2 regions of the Corynebacterium hansenii genome follow, and region 2 is predicted to be linked to the other one. Evidence: riboswitches for the same ligand, from Rfam matches in the RefSeq annotation. Region 2 holds a riboswitch; the other holds the start of a gene.

Region 1 (9,821 bases), 570 kb from region 2:
GCCCAGGAACAGGGCCACCCCGGAGGTGCCCAGCAACCACAGCGCGAGGCCGCCGCCGACCCACAGCAGCACGGCCATGATCGCCGCCGACAGCCGCAGGCGTTTGCCGTCGCGGAAGTACTCGTTGTTGGCGTCGTTGTGGGCCTCGTCGACGGTGAAGTCGAAGTTCATCGGGCGTCCTCTCCGGGTGGTCTCGTGCCCTGGCGGGTCATCTACAGCGTATCCCCGGGCAGGGAGGGGCCGAGCAGCTCGTCGGCGTCGGCGATGCGGTAGGCGTAGCCCTGCTCGGCGAGGAAGCGCTGGCGGTGGGCGGCGTACTCGGTGTCGAGGGTGTCGCGGGCGACGACGGAGTAGAAGATCGCCCCGCCGCCGTCGCTCTTGGGGCGCAGCAGGCGGCCCAGTCGCTGGGCCTCCTCCTGGCGCGACCCGAAGGTGCCGGACACCTGCACCGCGACGGCGGCTTCCGGCAGGTCGATGGAGAAGTTGGCCACCTTCGAGACGACGAGCGTGGTCAATTCGCCGGACCGGAAGGCGTCGAAAAGCTCCTCCCTGCGCTTGTTGGGCGTCTTGCCGTCGATGACGGGCGCGTCCAGCGCGCGGCCCAGCTCCTCGAGCTGGTCCAGGTAGGCCCCGATGACCAGCGTCGGCTCGCCGGGGTGGCGCTCCAGGAGCTTTTCGACGACCGGGATCTTCGTGGGCGAGGTGGCGGCCAGGCGATAGCGGTCCGCGGCTTCGGCGGTCGCGTAGACCATCCGCTCGGATTCGGTGAGGGTGACGCGGACCTCGATGCACTCGGCCGGGGCGATCCAGCCCTGCGCCTCGATGTCCTTCCACGGGGCGTCGTAGCGCTTCGGGCCGATCAGGCTGAACACGTCGCCCTCCCGGCCGTCCTCGCGCACCAGCGTGGCGGTCAGGCCCAGGCGGCGCCGCGACTGCAGATCCGCGCTCATGCGGAACACCGGCGCGGGCAGCAGATGGACCTCGTCGTAGATGATCAGCCCCCAGTCGCGGGAGTCGAACAGCTCCAGCGCGCGGAACTCGCCCTTCGTCTTGCGGGTGACCACCTGGTAGGTGGCGATGGTCACCGGGCGGATCTCCTTGCGCTCCCCGGAGTACTCGCCGATCTCGTCCTCCGTCAGCGACGTCCGCCGCAGCAGCTCGTCGCGCCACTGGCGGCCGGCGACGGTGTTGGTCACCAGGATCAGCGTCGTGCGCTTGGCGTCGACCATGGCGGCCGCGCCGACGATCGTCTTGCCGGCGCCGCAGGGCAGCACCACCACGCCCGAACCGCCCTCGCGGAAGGAATCGGCGGCGTGGCGCTGGTAGTCGCGCAGCTCCCAGTCCTCGTGCTCGCCGACCCAATCGATGTCGTGGGCCTCGCCGTCGACGTAGCCCGCGGAGTCGCCCGCCGGCCAACCGACCTTGAGCAGCTCCTGCTTGATGCGGCCGCGCTCCGACGGGTGCACGGTCCACGTGTCGGCGTCGATCTCCTCGCCGAGCATCGGGCGGATCTTCTTGTGGCGGGTGATCTCCGCCAGCACCGCCGGATCCTTCGACTCCAGCACCAGCCCGTGGGCCGGGTGCTTGGTCAGCGTCAGGCGCCCGTACCGGTCCATGGTCTCCGCGACGTCGATGAGCAGCGCCTGGGGGACCGGGAAGCGCGAGTACTTCTCCAGCACGTCGACGACCTGCTCGGCGTCGTGGCCGGCGGCGCGGGCGTTCCACAGGGCCAGCGGCGTGATCCGGTACGTGTGGATGTGCTCCGGGGCCCGCTCCAGCTCGGCGAACGGCGCCAGCGCCGCGCGGGCGGCATCGGCGTCGTCGTGGTCGATCTCGAGGAGGACCGTCTTGTCGGATTGGACGATCAGGGGGCCGTCGCCGAAGGACACGGGGCATCACCACTGCTTCCGGTTGGGGAACTGGGTCGCTTTGGGAAACTGGGGCGCGCGGACGGCCGGCCGGGCCGAAACGCGCCAAAACCCCATTATGACCCCGTGGGCGTCAGCCGTCGAGGACGACCTCCGTCACCCTGTGGAGCAGGAAGCGCAGCACCTGCCCGGACGCCGGGTCGACCGCGTCGACCTGCCCGCCCGACACCGTCACCGGCCGCACCTTCCGGCGGCCGGCCCGGCCGTTGCGGTCGACGAAGCCGATGGTGACGTCGAGGCCCGAGCGGGCCGCCCGGTGCAGCAGCGCCTGGGCGGCGGCGCCGGTGGCGGGGTCGTCGTCCATGTCGATGCGGGTGCCGTCCCCGGTGTCGGCCGCGCGATCGCCGGCCTGGATGGATTGCAGGGCCTGGCTGATCCGCCCGTCGTCGGCGCGCGACGGCGGCGCCGGCCGGCGCGGCGCCTCGGGCACCCGGAACCGCTCCGGCCGCAGATCGAGCGCCGCCCCCAACGGGTCCTCCGCGATGGCCGACAGGCCGGCGTCGCGCAGCGCCGCGATCATCGCCGGGGGATGGACCTGCGCGATGGCGACGGTTTCGGCCAGTCGGCGCAGCCCCAGCCGCTCGGCCACCGGATCGGCGAGCACCTGCGCCAGCAGCGCCGGATCCTCGCACCGCAGGTACGCCGCCGCCGGGCCTCCGCGCAACCGGCCGTGCCGGCGGGCTACGTCGTCGACGAGGAACGTCACCGATTGCGGCACCTCGCCCAGCGCACGGTCGGACAGGAACCCGTGCAGATCCGCGGCCGACGTCCCCGCGTCGAGGGCTCGCCGCACCGATTCCTCCGAGATGCGGTGGACGCTGGCCACCCCGGGCGACTCGAGGTCGGTGAAGGATTCCAGCTTCTCCAGGAACGAGCCCTCCGCCGGGCCCGGCACCAGGAGAGTCAGGTCGGCCTGGACGATGAACTGGGTCGCGGGGGCCGGCAGCAGCGACGCCAGCGCGCCGGCCAGGTCGCCGTCGTGAAGCTCGCCCGCCTCGCCGGCCGCGGCCCGGCCCGCCCCCGAGGCGCCCGCGCCGAGCACGCCTCCGGCACCGCCGCCCGCCGGCACGGCCAGGCCCAGCAGGGCGAACTCGGAGAGGATTTCGGCGAGGACGTCGTCCGGGCAGTGCGACGACGCGATCGGGGCGCGCGCGGCGAAGCGGGCGCGGACGTCGGCGACGCCGAAGCCGGGATCGGTGCCCTCGCACAGGATCCGGAGAATGCGGGTGCGCAGCTCCGGGGCGCCCGCGCGCCGGGCGTCGGGCGACAGCAGCGCCAGGGGTTTGCCGTTGGGGCCATCCGCACCGACCAGCCAGGGGGCCTCCTCCGACGCGAGCCACCCGGTGATCAGGCGGGCCCAGCGCTGCCCGGCGGGCTCCTCGAGGAAGGAATCCGCCGTCGCGGTGGGGGCGAGGTAATCGCCGCCGGAATCGTCCTCCGGCAGCGGCCGCGGGGTGCCCACGTGGACGAGCCCGGCCGCCGCCGCCATGGCCACGATGCGGGCGAGCTCCAGGTCGCCGACCCCGAGCGCCTCCACGAGCCGGCGGTGCTCCCGCACGCCGATCGTGCCGTCCTTCAGCGTCGGCGCCGCGCGCTCGCCGAGCAGCTCCAGCAGGGCGCGGACGGTGCGCATCGATTCCAGCGCGGCGGCCGCGGCGGCTCCGTCGGGGTCGCGCAGCTCCACCGCGTCGGCGGGGCCGGGGCGCAGGTTGGGCGGGCCATCCGGGGGCACGGACCCCCGCAGCAGGGCGCGGACGCGGCCCGGCAGGCGCACCGTCGAATCGTCGATGCGCTCCAGCAGCCCGGCGGCGATCAGGCGCGGCACGGGCAGCGACGGGTCGGCGTCCTCGGCGGCGTCGCGCGTGGTGCCCAGGCCCCCGGCGTCGGCCAGCGTGCCCAGCAACTTGCGCTGCCGGTCGTCCGTGGCGGCCAGGGCCGCGCGCAATTCGCCGGTGGTCGGCTCGCCGGGGCGGGGGATCAGGCGCCACCCGGCGGGCAGCGCCGCGACGACTTCGTCGGCGACGAGCAGCCGATCCTCCCATTCGCCGGACGACTTGCGCGTCGAGCGGCCCGAGAACGCGCCCGCCCCGCCCGGCCCGTCCCCGTGGATCAGCGCGGAACGCCGCAGCTCATCGAGGGCCTCGCGGGCATGCGCGATGGTCGGCCGCTCCTTGGCGGGCACTCCCGCCGCGGCGAGGTCGTCGCGCAGCTTCCCGATCACGTCCGCCGCCGCGACCGGTTCGGCGTCCCCGCCCAGGTCGACGGCTGCCTCGAGCAGCCCGAGCCCGAGCGCGTCGACGTCGGCCAGCGCCCGCTGCACCGAGGAACGCAGCTGGAGCCGGCCCGCGAGGGCATCGGAGGAACGGGGCGGCGGCGACAGCGCATCGGGGCGCCGGCGCAGGACCTCGGCCAGGAACCCGTCGGAACGGGCCGCCAGCCAACGTCGGAACGGGGGGAAGGGGGTGGCGTGGGTCATGTCGCTTCCCACATTAGCCCCGGGAAACGTGACTGGCGTCGGCGTTTCTGAGATGATGATGAGCATGGCTAACGTTGAGAAGAAGAACAAGTACGTTGATCCGGGCTGGCCGCAGGACCTCGCTCCGGGCGAGCACGCCGTCACCGAGCTCGTGGGCCGTTTCGCCGGCGCCGACTCCCCCTTCGGCGAGACCACTTTCCCGGTCCCGGTCGAGTCCCTCAACTACGTTCACCCGACCACCGTCATCAACAAGTAGCGACGGCGGCCGCGCGCGGCGCGGCCAGAGCCCGATGGCCCCGGCGATGCGGTGGCCATCGGGCATCCGTCATGCCCCGAACGTCCGGCCATCCGCCTCCGGCATGAGATGACCGGGACATGAGAAAACACGGGCATGGGAAAACCCGCCTCCGGCGTCGCCGGGAGGCGGGTTTTCGTTTCGCTCTCGTGGGCCCCGTCGGGGCGGCCCGGAGCGGATGTCTTAGGCGAGGGCCGCGGCACCCGGGACGTTGCCCAGGAACTGCTTCAGGACCTCGTTGTACTGCGAGGTGATCTCGGTCGGCAGCGCGACGCCCTGGCCGGACGCGGCGGTGCGGGCCTTGCCCAGGATGGAGTTCAGGTCCTCGATGGAGCGGGCGCCCTGCATCTCGGACAGGATGCCCTGGATGGAGGCGGCGTCGAGCGACGGGGCCGCGGCGGCCGGGGACTCGGACTGCGCGGCCTGGTTGCCGGCGTAGTTGGCGCCGCCGCCGGCGCTCGGGTGCGCGCGCTCGGTCGGGCCGGAGGTCAGGCCCAGCTGGGCGGAGCAGGACGGCCAGGCGCCCCAGCCCTGCTGCGCCAGGACCTTCTCGGCGACGTAGATCTGCTCGGTGCGGGAAGCCTTGTCGGCGGTGGGGGCGAACTCCTGGCCGCCGTAGCCGGACCAGGTGCCGGCCGAGAACTGCAGGCCGCCGTAGTAGCCGTTGCCGGTGTTGATCTGCCAGTTGCCGCCGGACTCGCACTGCGCCAGGCGATCCCAGTCGGAATCCGGGGCGGCGGTGGCGGTCGGGGCGGCCATGGCGGCGCCGGCGCCGAGGATGGCACCGGTCAGGGCGACCTTGGCGGAAGTGGAGACGAAGCTGCGGTTCTTGCTGGCGTGACGGGCCATGTCTGTTGTTTCCCTCTCGTTGATTTCGGTGATTCGCCGTCGGGGTTAGCTGTCGGGTTCGGGCGGTGGGGATGCCCGGCGGACGTGGTTCGTCCGGCTTCACCCCAGGGAATCGGGGCATCGCGGTGGATGCCCGTCCCATCCGGTTCGCACCGGTGGTTTCCCCGACCCCGTCTCGATCAGGATTGCGTCCATGAAGTTTTCGCCTGCCACGGGTCTCCGTGCTGCCGTCCCGGACGGGGTTGGGCGAGGGCCGGCGGAGGTGCCGTGGTGCGTCGTCTGCGTACGCTAGCGGTTGGTAACGGAATAGTCACGTTATCCGGCCGAATCATTTGGGGCGGCGTTTTCGTCGAAAAGCACCTGCTTTGCGACGTCGCCGCTGGTCACCCTGCATTGCGTGGCGCATGTTACGGATGTGATTGAACTGAAATGTGACCAAGGTCACGTTATCGGGCCGTGATCTTCGGGCGGTTTTGGGCCGTCCGCTATAATCGGGTGTTTCACCCGGCGAGGGACAACCCGTGATCATTCGGCAACATGCGGGATCATGGGGCGCGGATCCCGTCTCCGGGACGGCGACGAGAGAAAGGTGGCCCCGGTGCCCATCGGCAAGGTCAAGTGGTACGACAAGGATCGCGGCTTCGGCTTCGTGTCCAACCCCGGCGGGGAGGACGTCTACGTCGGCCATGCCGTGCTGCCCGAGGGCGTCGAGGAACTGGTGAAGGGCCAGCGGATCGAGTACGACTACGCCGATGGCCGCCCCGGGCCCCAGGCGCTGCACATCAACGTCATCGAGGAGGCGCCGCGCGCCGGCCGCGGAGGCGGCGGGGGACGCCGGCAGGCCAAGCGGCACTCGCCGGAGGATCTCAACGGAATGATCTCCGACATGATCTCGATGCTGGAGTCGACGGTGCAGCGCGACCTGCGATCGGGCCGCTACCCGGACCGCAAGAGCGGCCACCAGGTGGCCGAGGTGCTGCGCGCCGTGGCCCGCGAACTCGACCGCTGAGAATTAGAGCGCCCCTCCGCGCGATCAGTTCCGGCCGGCGTCGTTGGCCACGGACCAGGTGATTCCGTAGGGCACTTCCTCGCCCGCGGCGTCGCGCCCGATGATCGTCGCCGAGACCTCGACGACGCCCAGCGGCGTGCGCTCGCCGTTGACCGACGCGGAGCCCGCGACGGTCTCCTTCTTCGCCTTGCCCGGCTCCTTGCGGTCCGCGGAGTTGACGGTCTCGTCGACGTAGAAGCGCTGCAGCACCCACGTCACCGAGGACACCTCGTCGGGGACCTCGATCTCCGCGGTGTCCTCCGCGCCGAGGGACACGCGCGCCGTGGCGCCCTCGTCCGTGGTGCAGGCGCCCTCGCCCTTCTCGAACATGTTGCACACGCGGTAGGGGGAGACCTCGATCTCCCGGTCGCCCGCGCGCACCGTCATGGTCAGGGCCCGGGGATCCTCGACGGTGCCGTCGTTGGCGCGGTCGAGGACGAGGACCACTCCCGTGATGATCAGCGCGACGGCGACGATCACGCCGATGATCCGCCACGTCTTCTTGTTCGCCTTGGCCGCCACGGGCTCGCTCCTCTGCTCGTCGTCCCCGGCGCCGCGCGGTGCCGGACGGCGGCAATTCTAACGGCGGTCAGCCGACCGGGAGGAACCGGACCTCGAACAGGGTCGGCCAGTACTTGCCGGTGACCAGGAAGCGGTCGGCCCCCGGGATGCGGGCGATGCCGTTGAGTACGTCGGCCCCCGCCCGGGCCTCCGGCGGCAGCGACCGGGCGAGTGCCGCGGCGTCGGCGACGCCGGTGACCTCGCCGGTGGCCGGATCGATGCGGACGATGTCGTCTGTCAGCCAGCGGTTGGCCCACACCTCCGGGCCGCCGGGCCCGTCGACGCATTCGAGTTCGTTGAGGTTGCCGACCGGGGCCCCGCCGGCGGTGACGTCCACGCGGCCGGTTTCGGCGAAGGTCGCGGGATCGCGGAAGGTCAGCGAATGCGAGCCGTCGGACATCACCAGCCGGTCGCCCTGGCCGCACAGCCCCCAGCCCTCGCCGGGGTACGCCGCCCGCCGCGTCTCCTCCAGGGTCGCCGCGTCGCGGGCGATGGCGACGCCCTCCCGCCACGTCAACTGCCAGACGGTGTCGCCGGCGCGCGCGATGCCCTCGCCGAAAAGCTCCGGCGGCAGCTCGCGGCGGTCCTCCGCGGGCGATCCCGCGCGCCAATCCCGCACCCGCCAGATCGCGGATTGGCCGTACTGCCCCGTGCCGACCAGCAGCGCCCCGTCGCCGTCGATCTCCAGGCCCTGGGTGAACGCGCCGGCGTCGAAGGGGTGCTCCGCCACGACCTCGACGCGCAGGCGCGGGACGCCGGCCGGCACCGGATCGACGGCGGTCCGCTCCACGGGGGCGGCGGACGTCGCGGGCGCCGGGCCGTCGCCAAGCGGATCCCCCGAGCAACCCGCGAGAAGGACGACGGCCGGCAGGAGGCCGGCCAGGGCGGCCCGCGCGCTGAGCTTCATGCCCCCACTCTAGAATGACCCGTGTGACAGACAACCGACGACGCCGTTCCCGCAATCGCCGCCGCTCCCGCGGCCCCCTGTTGGGCAACCGGGCCGTCGACATCGCCCGCGCCGCCGTCGACGACATGGACGAGGGCCCCGCGGGGGACCACGTCGGGGTCAACGTCACCCACCCCGGCACGGCGGTGCACAGCTTCGCGGCGGACCTGCCCGGCTATCGCGGCTGGGAATGGCACGTGGTGCTGGCGTGCGCACCGGGCACCGACCACATCACCATCAGCGAGGTGGCGCTCGTCCCCGGCGACAGCGCCCTGCGCGCCCCGGAGTGGGTCCCGTACGAGGAACGCCTGCGCCCCGGCGACCTGGGCCCCCGGGACCTGCTGCCGCCGGCGGCCGACGACCCGCGCCTGACGACGGCCGACGCGGAGGACCGGGAGCTCACCGCGGAGGGGCTCCGGCTCGCCGCGGAACGCTGGCTCGACGGCGACACCGGGCCCCGCGGCGAATTCGCCGAAGAGGCGCTGCGCCACTGCGGCACGTGCGCGTTCTTCATCGCCCTGGAGGGGCCGCTGGGCGCGGACTTCGGGGCGTGCGTCAACGAGTGGGCGTTCGACGGCGACGTCGTCCACGTCGACCACGGCTGCGGCGCGCACTCCGCCACCCCGGAGGTCACCGGCGCGGGGGCGCCGGAGGGGGAGGCCTACGACGACCACGAGATCATCGAGCGCGCGGATCTGCGGGGGAACTGACCGGGGCCCGGGCGGCGGCCGGAGCCCCGTGTTGCCCGCCGGGGCCCGGGGGTGCGATTCTGAGAGCCGCATGAACGTTTCCCGGCCGCGGCGCTGACCCGCGGCGGCCGGCCTTCCAGACTGGAGCCCAAGCGCATGGCCGAATCCAAGGTGGAGCCCGCGGAGCACGAGGGGGAGGCCGGGGCGACCCGCCGCGGCCCCGCGTCCGCGCTGGACCGCTACTTCAGCATCACCGAACGCGGATCGAGCGTCGTCACGGAGGTCCGCGGCGGCGTCGTCACGTTCTTCGCGATGGCGTACATCATCCTGCTCAACCCGCTGATCCTCGGCGGCATCGAGGACGTCGAGGGCACGGCGCTGTCCGTGCCGCAGGTCGCGGCGGTGACCGCGTTCGCCGCGGGCGTCATGACCATCCTCTTCGGCGCGTGGGCCCGGTATCCCTTCGGCATCGCCGCGGGCCTGGGCATCAATACGCTGGTCGCCGTCACCTTCGTCGCCAACGAGGGCCTGACCTGGGCCGAGGCGATGGGCCTGGTGGTCATCGACGGCCTGATCATCGTGGCGCTGGCGGTGTCGGGATTCCGCTCGGCGGTGTTCGACGCCATCCCGCCGTCGCTGAAGGCCGCGATGGCCGTGGGCATCGGCCTTTTCATCTCGATCATCGGCTTCGTCGACGGCGGCCTGGTCCGCCGCATCCCGGACGCCGCGGGCACGACGGTGCCGGTGCAGCTGGGCATCGGCGGGCACATCACCTCGTGGCCGACGGCCGTGTTCGTCCTGGGCATCTTCATCTGCGGCATCCTCGTCGTGCGGAAGGTGCCGGGCGGCCTGTTCATCGGCATCATCGTCAACACGGTCATCGCGCTGATCGTCGAGGCGCTGACCAAGTCGGGCCCGTCGTTCGTCGACGGCGAGCCGAACCCGCGCGGGTGGAACCTGGCGGTGCCGGGGGCGCCCGACGGCATCGGCGGTCTGCCGGACATGTCGCTGCTCGGGCAGTTCGACCCG
Region 2 (9,821 bases):
CGCCGAGCGGCAGGATCATGCCGATGCCGGCCAGGACGGCGCCGGCGCCGAGCAGACCCTTGATGGCGGAGCGGCGACCGAGGGTCGACGTCTCCCAGGAGTCGTTCAGCAGCGCGACGATGGTCTTCTGGTCCGTCTCGGACGAGGGGCCGTCGTGGCGGCGCTGGACCGAGATCTCCTCGGGCACGAAGCGCTTGGTGTACTTAACGGCGCCGACGCCCAGGGCGATGATGGATCCGCCGATGGTGATGCCGAGCATCGGGGTGTAGAGGGTGTAGATCCACAGACCCTCCTGACCGTGGCCGCGGTACTCCCACGGCCAGAACAGGTACACGGCGATGAACGCCAGTCCCAGCACGACCGCGAGGGCCAGCCAGAAGATCACGCCGGCTGCGGCGCGCTTCTCGGCGGGGTCGCCGTCGATGGGGAAGCGCTCCTTGCGGTACGCGATGGTCACGTCGTCGAGCTCGGTGCCCAGGCGGGCCAGCTCGTCGTTGCTCATCTTCGACAGCTCTTCGGAGCTGTAGTTCTTCTTCACGTTGTCGGTCACTGTCGGGATCCAATCCAGAGTGCGGCCGCCACGAGGGCGACGATGCCGGCAATCCACATGAACAGGCCCTCGGTCACGGGGCCGAGGCCGCCGAGCGGGTAACCGGACGGGCCGGGGGTCTCCGCCGAGTTCTTGATGTAGGCGATCAGGTCCTTCTTCTCGTCAGCGGTGAGCTGGCGATCGGAGAACTTGGGCATGTTCTGGGGGCCGGTGAGCATGGCCTGGTACAGCTCCTGCTCGTTGGCAGGGTCCAGGACCGGGGCGTACTTGCCGCCGGACAGCGCGCCGCCACGACCGGTGAAGTTGTGGCAGGAGGCGCAGTTCAGGCGGAAGAGCTCGGAACCGCGGGCGACGTCGAGGGGATCGATCTCGCCGTTCGGGCCGGCGTTCTTGCCGCGGAGCGACTCCATGGCGATGGAGCCGTCCTCGTCGCGGACGATGCCGGCGCCGCCGCCGTGGGACTGAACGTAGGCGGCGAGGGCGAGGGTCTGCTCCTCGGAGTAGCGCGGGGTCTTGCGGGCGGCCTGGGCCTCGTTGCGGAGCATCGGCATGCGGCCGGAGTGCACCTGGAAGTACACCGCGCCCTCGCCGACGCCGATCAGGGACTTGCCGCGGTCCTTGACGCCCTGGAGGTTGGCGCCGTGGCAGGTGATGCACGCGACGTCGTAGATCTCCTTGCCCTGCTGGATCATCGCCGCTTCGTCCTGCTGGGCGGTGGCGACCTGAGCGTCCGGGGTCAGGGCGTTGGCCAGGAAACCCGCGCCGGTGAGGGCGAGGGCCAGCGCCATGACACCGGAGGCGGTGCGGCGCATCTTGCGGCGGACCTTGGCCTTGCGGCCGGCCGCCGCGGAGGACGTGCGGTCCTCTGCTGCGGGGTTATGGTTTTCCATCGTTTTCCCTTTGTTGTGCGTGGAAAGTGGATGGCTGTAGTAGGCCGCACCGGGGGTGGCGACCGTTACGGCCTACTGGATGAAGTAGATGGTGATGAACAGGCCGATCCACACGACGTCGACGAAGTGCCAGTAGTACGAGACCACGATGGCGGCCGTCGCCTGCGCCGGGGTGAACTTCGACTTGAAGGTTCGGATCAGCACCACGACGAACGCCAGCGCGCCCGCGAGGACGTGCGCGGCGTGGAAGCCGGTGGTGATGAAGAAGACCGAACCGTAGATCGAGTTCTGGATGGTCAGCCCGTGACCGACCAGGGTGAAGTACTCGTAGCCCTGGCCGATCAGGAAGATCGCTCCCAGCAGCGTAGAAAGGGCATACCACCTGCGCAGGGCGAACACGTCGCCCCGCTCGGCCGCGAACACGCCCCACTGGGCGGTGAACGAAGACGACACCAGGATCACGGTGATCACCAGTGCGTACGGGACGTTGAGGTGGCCGGTACCCCACTCCCACGATTCTCCCTGGCCATTCGCGCGCGATACGAAGTACATCGCGAACAGGCCGGCGAAGAACATCAATTCCTGAGACAGGAACACGATCGTGCCGACACTGACCATGTTCGGTCGGTTCAGTGTCGCGGCACGACGTGGTGCTGTCATACCTGTGTTTTCAACTGCGCTCGTCACGTTAGACAGTATGACCTGTTCTTAAGGAAGAGTCACGTTGCAACCCCCGTTTTGGGAAAGTTTTTTGCAAAGTCCCAGGTCGCTGATCGCAGTTCCTGAGAGTTCCACTAATTTTTCCCGACGCGGGGAACTTATCCGGTTGCTTTGCGACGCCCGCCGCGCCTCCCCCTCGCGGGACCTTTCCGGCTCCGTGGTCCGCATCCCCCGAGGGGACCGCGTGCCTGTGCGGATGCTCAGGCGTAGCTGAGCAATGCCGCGAATGAGGCCAATAATAGCGGATGACCGCCCCGTGTTCGATGCCGGGGCCCGGAGGGGTGGGGAGAGTTTTCGGCTGGGCGGAGGGCATTCGGTCGGGCGGGGGACAATCGCCGGCGGCCACCGTCCGCGGGTGGTCGGCGGGGCGGAAGTGGAGAATCGTCGGCGGCGGTGAGCACCCGGCGGCGCGTCCGCGCCGGTTCCGCCGTAATATTCACCGGGCAAGGCACATTGACTGCCGGATGGCCGGCGCCGCGACGATCGGCGAACAGTAAGGAGCGACTGATGACCCAGCAGACCGCACACACGAGCCAGGAAGAATGGCGCCGGGTCCTGGGGCTCATCGGGGCGCGCGAGGAAGTGCCCGCGGACGGGATCCGGTTCGCCATGGACCAGATCATGACGGGCCAGGCCGTCGACGCGACCATCGCCGCCTTCGCGTTCGGCATCTTCGCCAAGGGGATCACCGCCGCCGAGCTCGATGCCGCGGCGACCGGGATGCTCGCCCATGCCTCCGATGCCGGGGTTCCGGATGCCTCGGGCGCGGTCGACATCGTCGGCACCGGCGGCGACGGCGCGCACACTGTCAACATCTCGACCATGTCTTCCGTCGTCGTCGCGGCGGCCGGCGTTCCGGTGCTCAAGCACGGCAACCGCGCCGCGTCGTCGAAGTCGGGCGGCGCCGACATGCTCGAGGCGCTCGGCATCGACATCGCGGACGGCCGCGTGGCTTCCCCGGAGCACCCCGATTTCAACCTTCGTTTCCTCTTCGCGGCGACCCATCACCCGGCCATGCGCTACGCCGGGCCGGTCCGGTCGCAGCTGGGCGTGCCGACGCTGTTCAATCTGCTCGGTCCGCTGACGAACCCCGCCCAGCCCGCCAGCAGCCTCATCGGCTGCGCCTTCGAGGATCAGATGGAGACGATGGCCGGCGCTTTCGCGCGGCGCGGCCAGCGGGTGCTCGTTGTCCGCGGATCGGACGGGTTGGACGAGATCACGGTCACCGGCACGACCCGCGTCTTCGTCGTGGAGGACGGCGAGGTGGCGGAAGACGTCATCGACCCGCGCGATTACGGCATGGAGTACGCCCCGGCCGATTCGCTGCGGGGCGGGGAGCCCGCATACAACGCGGATGTCGCGCGGAGGGTGTGGAACGGCGAGTTGCGCGGGCCCATCCGGGATGCCGTGCTGCTCAATTCCGCGGCCGCGCTCGTCGCCGCGCGCGGGTTGGAGGGCGGGGACCTGAAGTCCGCGATGTCCCGTGCCCTCGACGTCGTGCGCGAAACGCTCGACTCGGGCCGGTGCGCCGACATCGTCGAGGCGGCGATCGGCCGCTGATTCGGCTGCGCCCTCAGCTCTTCCGTGCGGCGAGGGCGGCCAGCGCCCATTCGCGCCACCGGCCCGCGCCCTGCGCGGGGGACGTCCAGGGCGCGTCGGTCGGGCCGATCCGCACCTCGTCGCGGAGCAGCCAATTGTGCACGACCCTCAGTTCATGGTGGTTGGCGCCGAGGTAGGGGCCGTCGCCCGGGATGACGGTTTCCGCGGACTCGCAGAGCAGGGAAGCGACGTGCGCGGCATTCGCGCCGCGCGGCGATCGACCGGCGGCGGCGAGACGGCCGTGGCGGACGACGGCGAGGTTCCACCCGCCGCGCCCGTCGGGGAACGCCGCCTGCAATTGGGGGACCGCCGCGAGCGCGCCGAGCTTCTGCCGCGAGTCGAGGGCGATGATCAGATCCGCCGTGATGTCGCGGAGAAAAGCGGCTCTCCGGTAGCGGCCGGCTTCGGCGGCCGCCGTGACGTCGTCGATGAGTCGCTCGATGAGCGCCGCGCCGCCCTCCCGCATCTCCTCGGCGATGGCGGGGAACGACTCGGAGTCCAACGACAGGGCGTCCTTGGTCGCCTGGGCGGCGTTGCGGGTGCGGAAGGGGCCGATGGCGTCATCGCCGACGGCGGTGCGGGAGACGCGCGGCCCCGCCTTCTTCGTCGGGGCGGTGAGGTACCAGCCCCGGCCGGGTTCCTTGCGCTGCCTGTTGTACGGGGGCCGCGCGGCCGCGAGCATGCGGGCCTCGCGGACCTCGGCTTCCATGCCATGCGCGCATTCGGCGACGTCGACGGATTCGGCGAGCATCACCATCTCCTTCATCCTGCGACGGGGATCGGCGCCGGTGAAGTACTGCAGCAGGCGGCGGCGCAGATCCACCGCGGTGCCTATATATAGGGGCTCGCCGGCGGCGCCGCGGAAAACGTAGACGCCCGGCGAATGGGGAGCATCGGCGATCAGCGCCTTCTTCTCGCGGAGCACGGGGTCGACGTCGGGAGTGAAGTGCTCGAGCTCGCCCACGGTTTCCACGGAATGCCCCGCCAGCCTTTCGATCAGGTGGTGGAGGACATCGACGGTCGCGGCCGCATCGTCGAGCGCGCGGTGGTTCGGGGTGACGTCCGCTCCGACGTATGCGGCGAGGTCGCCGAGCCGGAAGCTGCCGGTTCTTCTCCGGTCGAGCAACCGGCGCGCCAGTTGCAGGGTGTCCACGACCGTCGGCGCCGGCCACCGCAGACCCAGCTGCCCGCAGGACGCGCGGAGGAAACCCATGTCGAATGGTGCGTTGTGGGCGACCCAGACCGCGCCCCGGGCGAACTCGAGGAACCGGGGGAGGACCGTGCCCAATTGCGGAGCGCCCTCGAGGTCGGCGTCCGTGATGCCCGTGAGGTCGGAGATGACGGAGGGCAGGGGCATGCCGGGATCGACCAATTCGCTGAAGCGGCCCTCTTCGATGCCCCCGCGCACGCGCACCGCGCCGATCTCGATGATGTGGTCTTCACCGGCGCGCATGCCGGTGGTCTCCAGGTCGACGACCACGAACGTGGTCTCGCCCAGGCCCAGCTCCTCCGTCGCCCGACCGTCGCCCGCGCCGCCGGCTGCGTCGGCGAAGGAAAGCTGGAGGGGGTCGGGGTCGGTCACCCGGTTGATTGTAGGCGGGCGTCCGGATGGTCCGAATGGTCGGCTGGGCGCATCACCCGAACTGCCGGAGACTCGAACTCCCAACCAGTCGGAGGCCCGATCGGCCGAACAGCCGGAGGTCATGTGACGGATGTGAAAGATGTGCCGCCGCCATCGGGTGAATGCCAAAATGTGACGCGATTCACATAGCTGTACCTTCAGAAGTGTTTCGGCGACCAGGGCAATCTGTGGCGCAACATGGGCAAATGTGTAAAAGTCGCAGGTCTCGGGACGTTATCGGTGCGTGACAGTCTTGGCGTCGAAGGTGCCCCCGTTTCATAACAAGGCAGTAACGGAACGGGGTGCGGGGCGATAACGGGCCGATTTCGAATCGGACTTGGCGCGTTCGCTGGACAAGTTCCGTTCCCGTTTCGTAATCTTGCCGAGACATTGAAGCGGGGCCCCTCCGAGAGGTGCCGCTCATGGCAGGAAACCAAGCCTAATCGGCGCCCGCGAGGGCACCGAACCGGGGACCCACTCCTTTCCGGGGTGAATCCCACCGGCGGAAGCCGGAGGGTAGGGAGAACTTCCTTTGCTCCCGAACCCGACAGCTAACCCGGTCGGCACGAAACTGGAAGAGAATACGGAGTTTTTCAACATGGGTAAGCACCAGCGCCGTTCCAACCTCGCCCGCAACGCCGCCGCCTTCGGCGCGACCGTCGCCGGCATCACCGCCCTGACCGCGCCGACCGCCTCGGCCGCGCCGGTCGCCGTTCCGGGCGTCGGTTCCTTCGACGTTCCGGGCGTGGAGAACATTGCCGGCGCCATCCCGGGCGGCAACTTCCTGGGCGACCGTTCCGGCGGCATCTCCCCGGCGGCGGTTCCGTCCGTCTCCACCGGCCAGAAGATCGTCGACGCCGCGCGCTCGCAGATCGGCACCCCGTACGTGTGGGGCGGCACCCAGCCGGGCGGCTTCGACTGCTCGGGCCTGACCTCCTGGTCCTACCAGCAGGTCGGCAAGTCCATCCCGCGCACCTCCCAGGCCCAGGCCCAGGGCGGCCAGTCGGTCGGCATGGGCGGCAAGCAGCTCGGCGACATCATCGTCTTCTACCCGGGCGCCACCCACGTGGGCATCTTCTCCGGCGGCAACAACGTCATCCACGCGCCGCAGGAGGGCCAGACCGTTCACGAGGCCAGCATCGACTACATGCCGGTCCACTCCGTCGTCCGCTACTAAAGCGACGCTCGACTCCTGCCATCGAGGGCGGGGCCGCGGGATTCTTCCCGGGCCCCGCCCGATGGCGTTTCCGGGGGTCCCCGCCATTCACTCCAGTCACGGGCCACCTCGGTTTTTCGCGCGGCGTGCAGAAATGTCGCGCCAATCACGCCCGAGTTATTCGACCGTGATGTAAACGGTTGTTAAAGTTCACCGCAGATCGCCCGCCCGACCAGGGCATGATTACGATGCCGGCGGATCCGTACCCCGCGTTTCCGTGCCCCGCGTACCCGAACCGCGCCGCGGACCGCAGGCATCCCGTTTTCGAAAGGCTTTCCCGCACAGTGCAGCACCGCAGGACCAACTTCCGCAGCCTGGTGGCATCCACCGCAGTGGCCGCGACCTTCGCGGCTTCGGCATCCCTCGTTCCGACCGCCGCCGCGCAGGAATTGACGGCCGACGGCATCATCGCCGATCTGGAGACGCTGGCGCGCGACGCCGAAAAGAACTCCCAGGACGTTCTGCGCCTCGACGGCGACGTCGTCAAGCAGGAGGAAGTGGTCCGGAAGCTGCAGGGCGACGTCGAGACCGCGACCCGGATCGCCGAGGCGTCGCGCGGCGCAATGGACCAGCACCGAGGCGACATCTCCGACTTCGCCCGCCAGCGCATGCGCGGTGACGTCGTTGACCCGATCACGGCGGTCATCGGCTCGGTCGACGCGCAGGACGCCCTCGACCGGTCGTCGTACGTCAACCGTTTCGCGCGGGAGAAGGAGGGGACGCTGGCGGAGGTCGCCAAGCGGCAGCGCGAGGCGGCAGACGGTTTCGCCCGCGCGGCGGCCGCCCGGGCCGCGGCCCGCGTGCAGCTCGGCTCCCTCGAGCATCAGCGCGGTGAGCTGGAGAAGAAGTCCGCCGAACTCGAAAAGCGCACCCGCGAGGTCCGCGACCGCGTCGACTCGCTGTCGCCGGAGGAGCTCGCGGCGTGGCGCGCGAAGGACAACCCGATCACGGAGGGGCTCGCCGCGCTGCTCGGCTCCTCGGCGGCCGTCGACATGGCGATGACCAAGGTCGGCTCCCCGTACTCCTGGGGCGCGGCCGGCCCGGACTCGTTCGACTGCTCGGGCCTGATGTACTGGGCGTACCAGCAGCTGGGCAAGGAAATCCCGCGCACCTCGCAGGCGCAGCTGGCCGGCGGCACTCCCGTCGACCGCGCGGACCTGCGGCCGGGCGACCTCATCGGCTTCTACGAGGGCATCACCCACGTGGGCATGTACGTGGGCAACGGCATGATCATCCACGCGTCGACCTACGGCGTGCCCGTCCAGGTCGTGCCGATCGAGCAGGGCGGCCCCTACATGGGCGCCGTCCGGTACTGATCGGCGTGCGCGGGCCGGTGGGCGCCCGATGACGGCTCCGGGGCGGGGGAGCGCGTCGCCGCTCGGCGGCGACGGGGCTGACGGCGTTTCCGCGGACGGCGGCCCGCTTTGCGACGGCCCGCGTGGCGCGCATCCGCGCGTCCTCCTGATCACCAACGACTTCCCGCCCCGCCAGGGCGGCATCGAGTCGTATCTGCGCGACTTCTGCGGGACGCTCGACCCGGGTTCGCTGACCGTGCTGGCGTCCACGCGCGTGTCGGCCGCGGAGACCCGGGCGCATGACGCGGCGCTGCCGTACCGGGTCCACCGATTGCGGGACCGGGTGCTGCTCCCGTTGCCGCACGTGGCGCGGGCGGCGGCGCGGATCATCGCGGAGGAGGGCATCGACGTCGTCTGGTTCGGCGCCGCGGCTCCGATGGGCCTTGTGGCGGGCGCGTGCCGCAGGGCCGGCGCGAAGCGGATCATCTCCACCACCCACGGCCACGAAGTCGGCTGGTCCATGCTGCCGGTCTCGCGCCGCGCGCTGCGGATCATCGGAGACGGCTCCGACGTGGTCACCTACATCTCCCGGTACACCCGCAACCGCTTCGCGGCGGCGTTCGGCCCGCGCACGGCGTTCGAGCGCCTGCCCTCCGGGGTCGACGTCGAGCGTTTCCGGCCCGACCCGGAAGCCGGCGCCCGCATCCGCGCGCGCCACGGCATCGCCGCAGATCAGCCGCTGATCGTCTGCATCTCCCGCCTGGTGTCCCGCAAGGGCCAGGACTCCCTCATCGCGTCGCTGCCCGCGGTTCTCGAGGACCTGCCCGATGCCCGCCTGATGATCGTCGGTTCCGGGCCGTACGAGGGCCGCTTGCGCGCGCTGGCCGACGCGGCCGGGGTGGCGGACCACGTCATCTTCACCGGTGCCGTCCCCTACGGGGAGCTGCCGGACCATTACAACGCCGCCACGGTCTTCGCCATGCCCGCGCGCACCCGCGGCGGCGGACTCGACGTGGAAGGCCTGGGCATCGTCTATCTCGAGGCGCAGGCCTGCGGCGTGCCGGTCATCGCGGGCGACTCCGGGGGCGCCCCGGAAACCGTCGTCGACGGCGTCACGGGCGTCGTCGTGGACGGCCGCGACCGCGATGCGCTGGCGGCCGCCGTCACCGGCATCTGCTCCGACGCCGAACGCGCCCGACGGATGGGGGAGGAGGGGCGCCGACACGTCGTGAAGCACTGGACCTGGGAGGTCATGGGCGCCCGGCTGCGCCGTATCCTCGCAGGCGGCGCGGCCCGCGGGTAACCTCTTAGGGCATGAGCGACCGAACGCAGGGACAGATCCTGATCAACGCCCCTCGGGAGCGGATCCTCGACGTCGTCGGAGACGTGACGGCGTACCCGGAGTGGGCCACCGGCACCACGGCCGCCGTGGTCACGGAAGAGGGCGACCGCCCGCTGCGGCCCAAGCGCGCCAAGTTCACGCTGGAGACCGTGCTCAGGGACGTGTACGAGCTCGCCTACGAATGGACCGAAGACGGTGTGAGCTGGTCGCTGCTGTCCTCGCAGCTGCAGAAGTCGCAGTCCGGCAGCTACTCGCTGACCGATGCCGGCGATGGGGCGACGAAGGTGCGCTACGAGCTGGAGATCGTCACCGCCGTGCCGATGCTGGGCTTGCTGCGCCGCAAGGCCGAGCACCGCATCGTGGACACGGCGCTGAAGTCGCTGAAGCGCCGCGTCGAGGGCCTGTCTGAGTGACGGCCGACCACGACGGGCGCGGCGCCGGCGAGGCCGGGGCGCCGCGGGAAACCGAATCGCAGCAGGCGGCCGAGTCCCCGCGAGAGCCCGGGCCACGGCAAACCGAGTCGCGGCAAACCGGACCACGGCAAACCGGGCCGCAGCGGAAACCCGGGCCATCGTCCTCCCTGCGCCA

What was found. Region 2 has a riboswitch for cyclic di-AMP ahead of CHAN_RS08825 (NlpC/P60 family protein). Riboswitches for the same ligand answer to the same signal wherever they lie in the genome.
Region 1: it holds a riboswitch for cyclic di-AMP, as region 2 does, so the genes downstream of both, CHAN_RS11435 (transglycosylase family protein) here and CHAN_RS08825 (NlpC/P60 family protein) in region 2, are expected to answer to the same signal.

The regions. Positions count from the first base shown of each region.
Region 1 is NZ_CP047211.1:2,576,418-2,586,238, reverse strand. Features, by position in the region: gene CHAN_RS11455 (DUF3239 domain-containing protein) at 1-171, opposite strand, end outside; gene CHAN_RS11450 (DNA repair helicase XPB) at 213-1,889, opposite strand; gene CHAN_RS11445 (helicase-associated domain-containing protein) at 2,002-4,404, opposite strand; gene CHAN_RS11440 (hypothetical protein) at 4,469-4,660, shown strand; gene CHAN_RS11435 (transglycosylase family protein) at 4,883-5,548, opposite strand; cyclic di-AMP (ydaO/yuaA leader) riboswitch at 5,568-5,748, opposite strand; gene CHAN_RS11430 (cold-shock protein) at 6,147-6,557, shown strand; gene CHAN_RS11425 (DUF2771 family protein) at 6,582-7,118, opposite strand; gene CHAN_RS11420 (glutaminyl-peptide cyclotransferase) at 7,186-8,064, opposite strand; gene CHAN_RS11415 (DUF3027 domain-containing protein) at 8,079-8,813, shown strand; gene CHAN_RS11410 (NCS2 family permease) at 8,949-9,821, shown strand, end outside.
Region 2 is NZ_CP047211.1:2,004,340-2,014,160, reverse strand. Features, by position in the region: gene qcrA (cytochrome bc1 complex Rieske iron-sulfur subunit) at 1-550, opposite strand, end outside; gene qcrC (cytochrome bc1 complex diheme cytochrome c subunit) at 547-1,440, opposite strand; gene ctaE (aa3-type cytochrome oxidase subunit III) at 1,513-2,127, opposite strand; gene trpD (anthranilate phosphoribosyltransferase) at 2,668-3,720, shown strand; gene CHAN_RS08830 (DEDD exonuclease domain-containing protein) at 3,734-5,341, opposite strand; cyclic di-AMP (ydaO/yuaA leader) riboswitch at 5,807-5,962, shown strand; gene CHAN_RS08825 (NlpC/P60 family protein) at 5,979-6,557, shown strand; gene CHAN_RS08820 (NlpC/P60 family protein) at 6,881-7,912, shown strand; gene CHAN_RS08815 (glycosyltransferase family 4 protein) at 7,941-9,194, shown strand; gene CHAN_RS08810 (SRPBCC family protein) at 9,206-9,646, shown strand.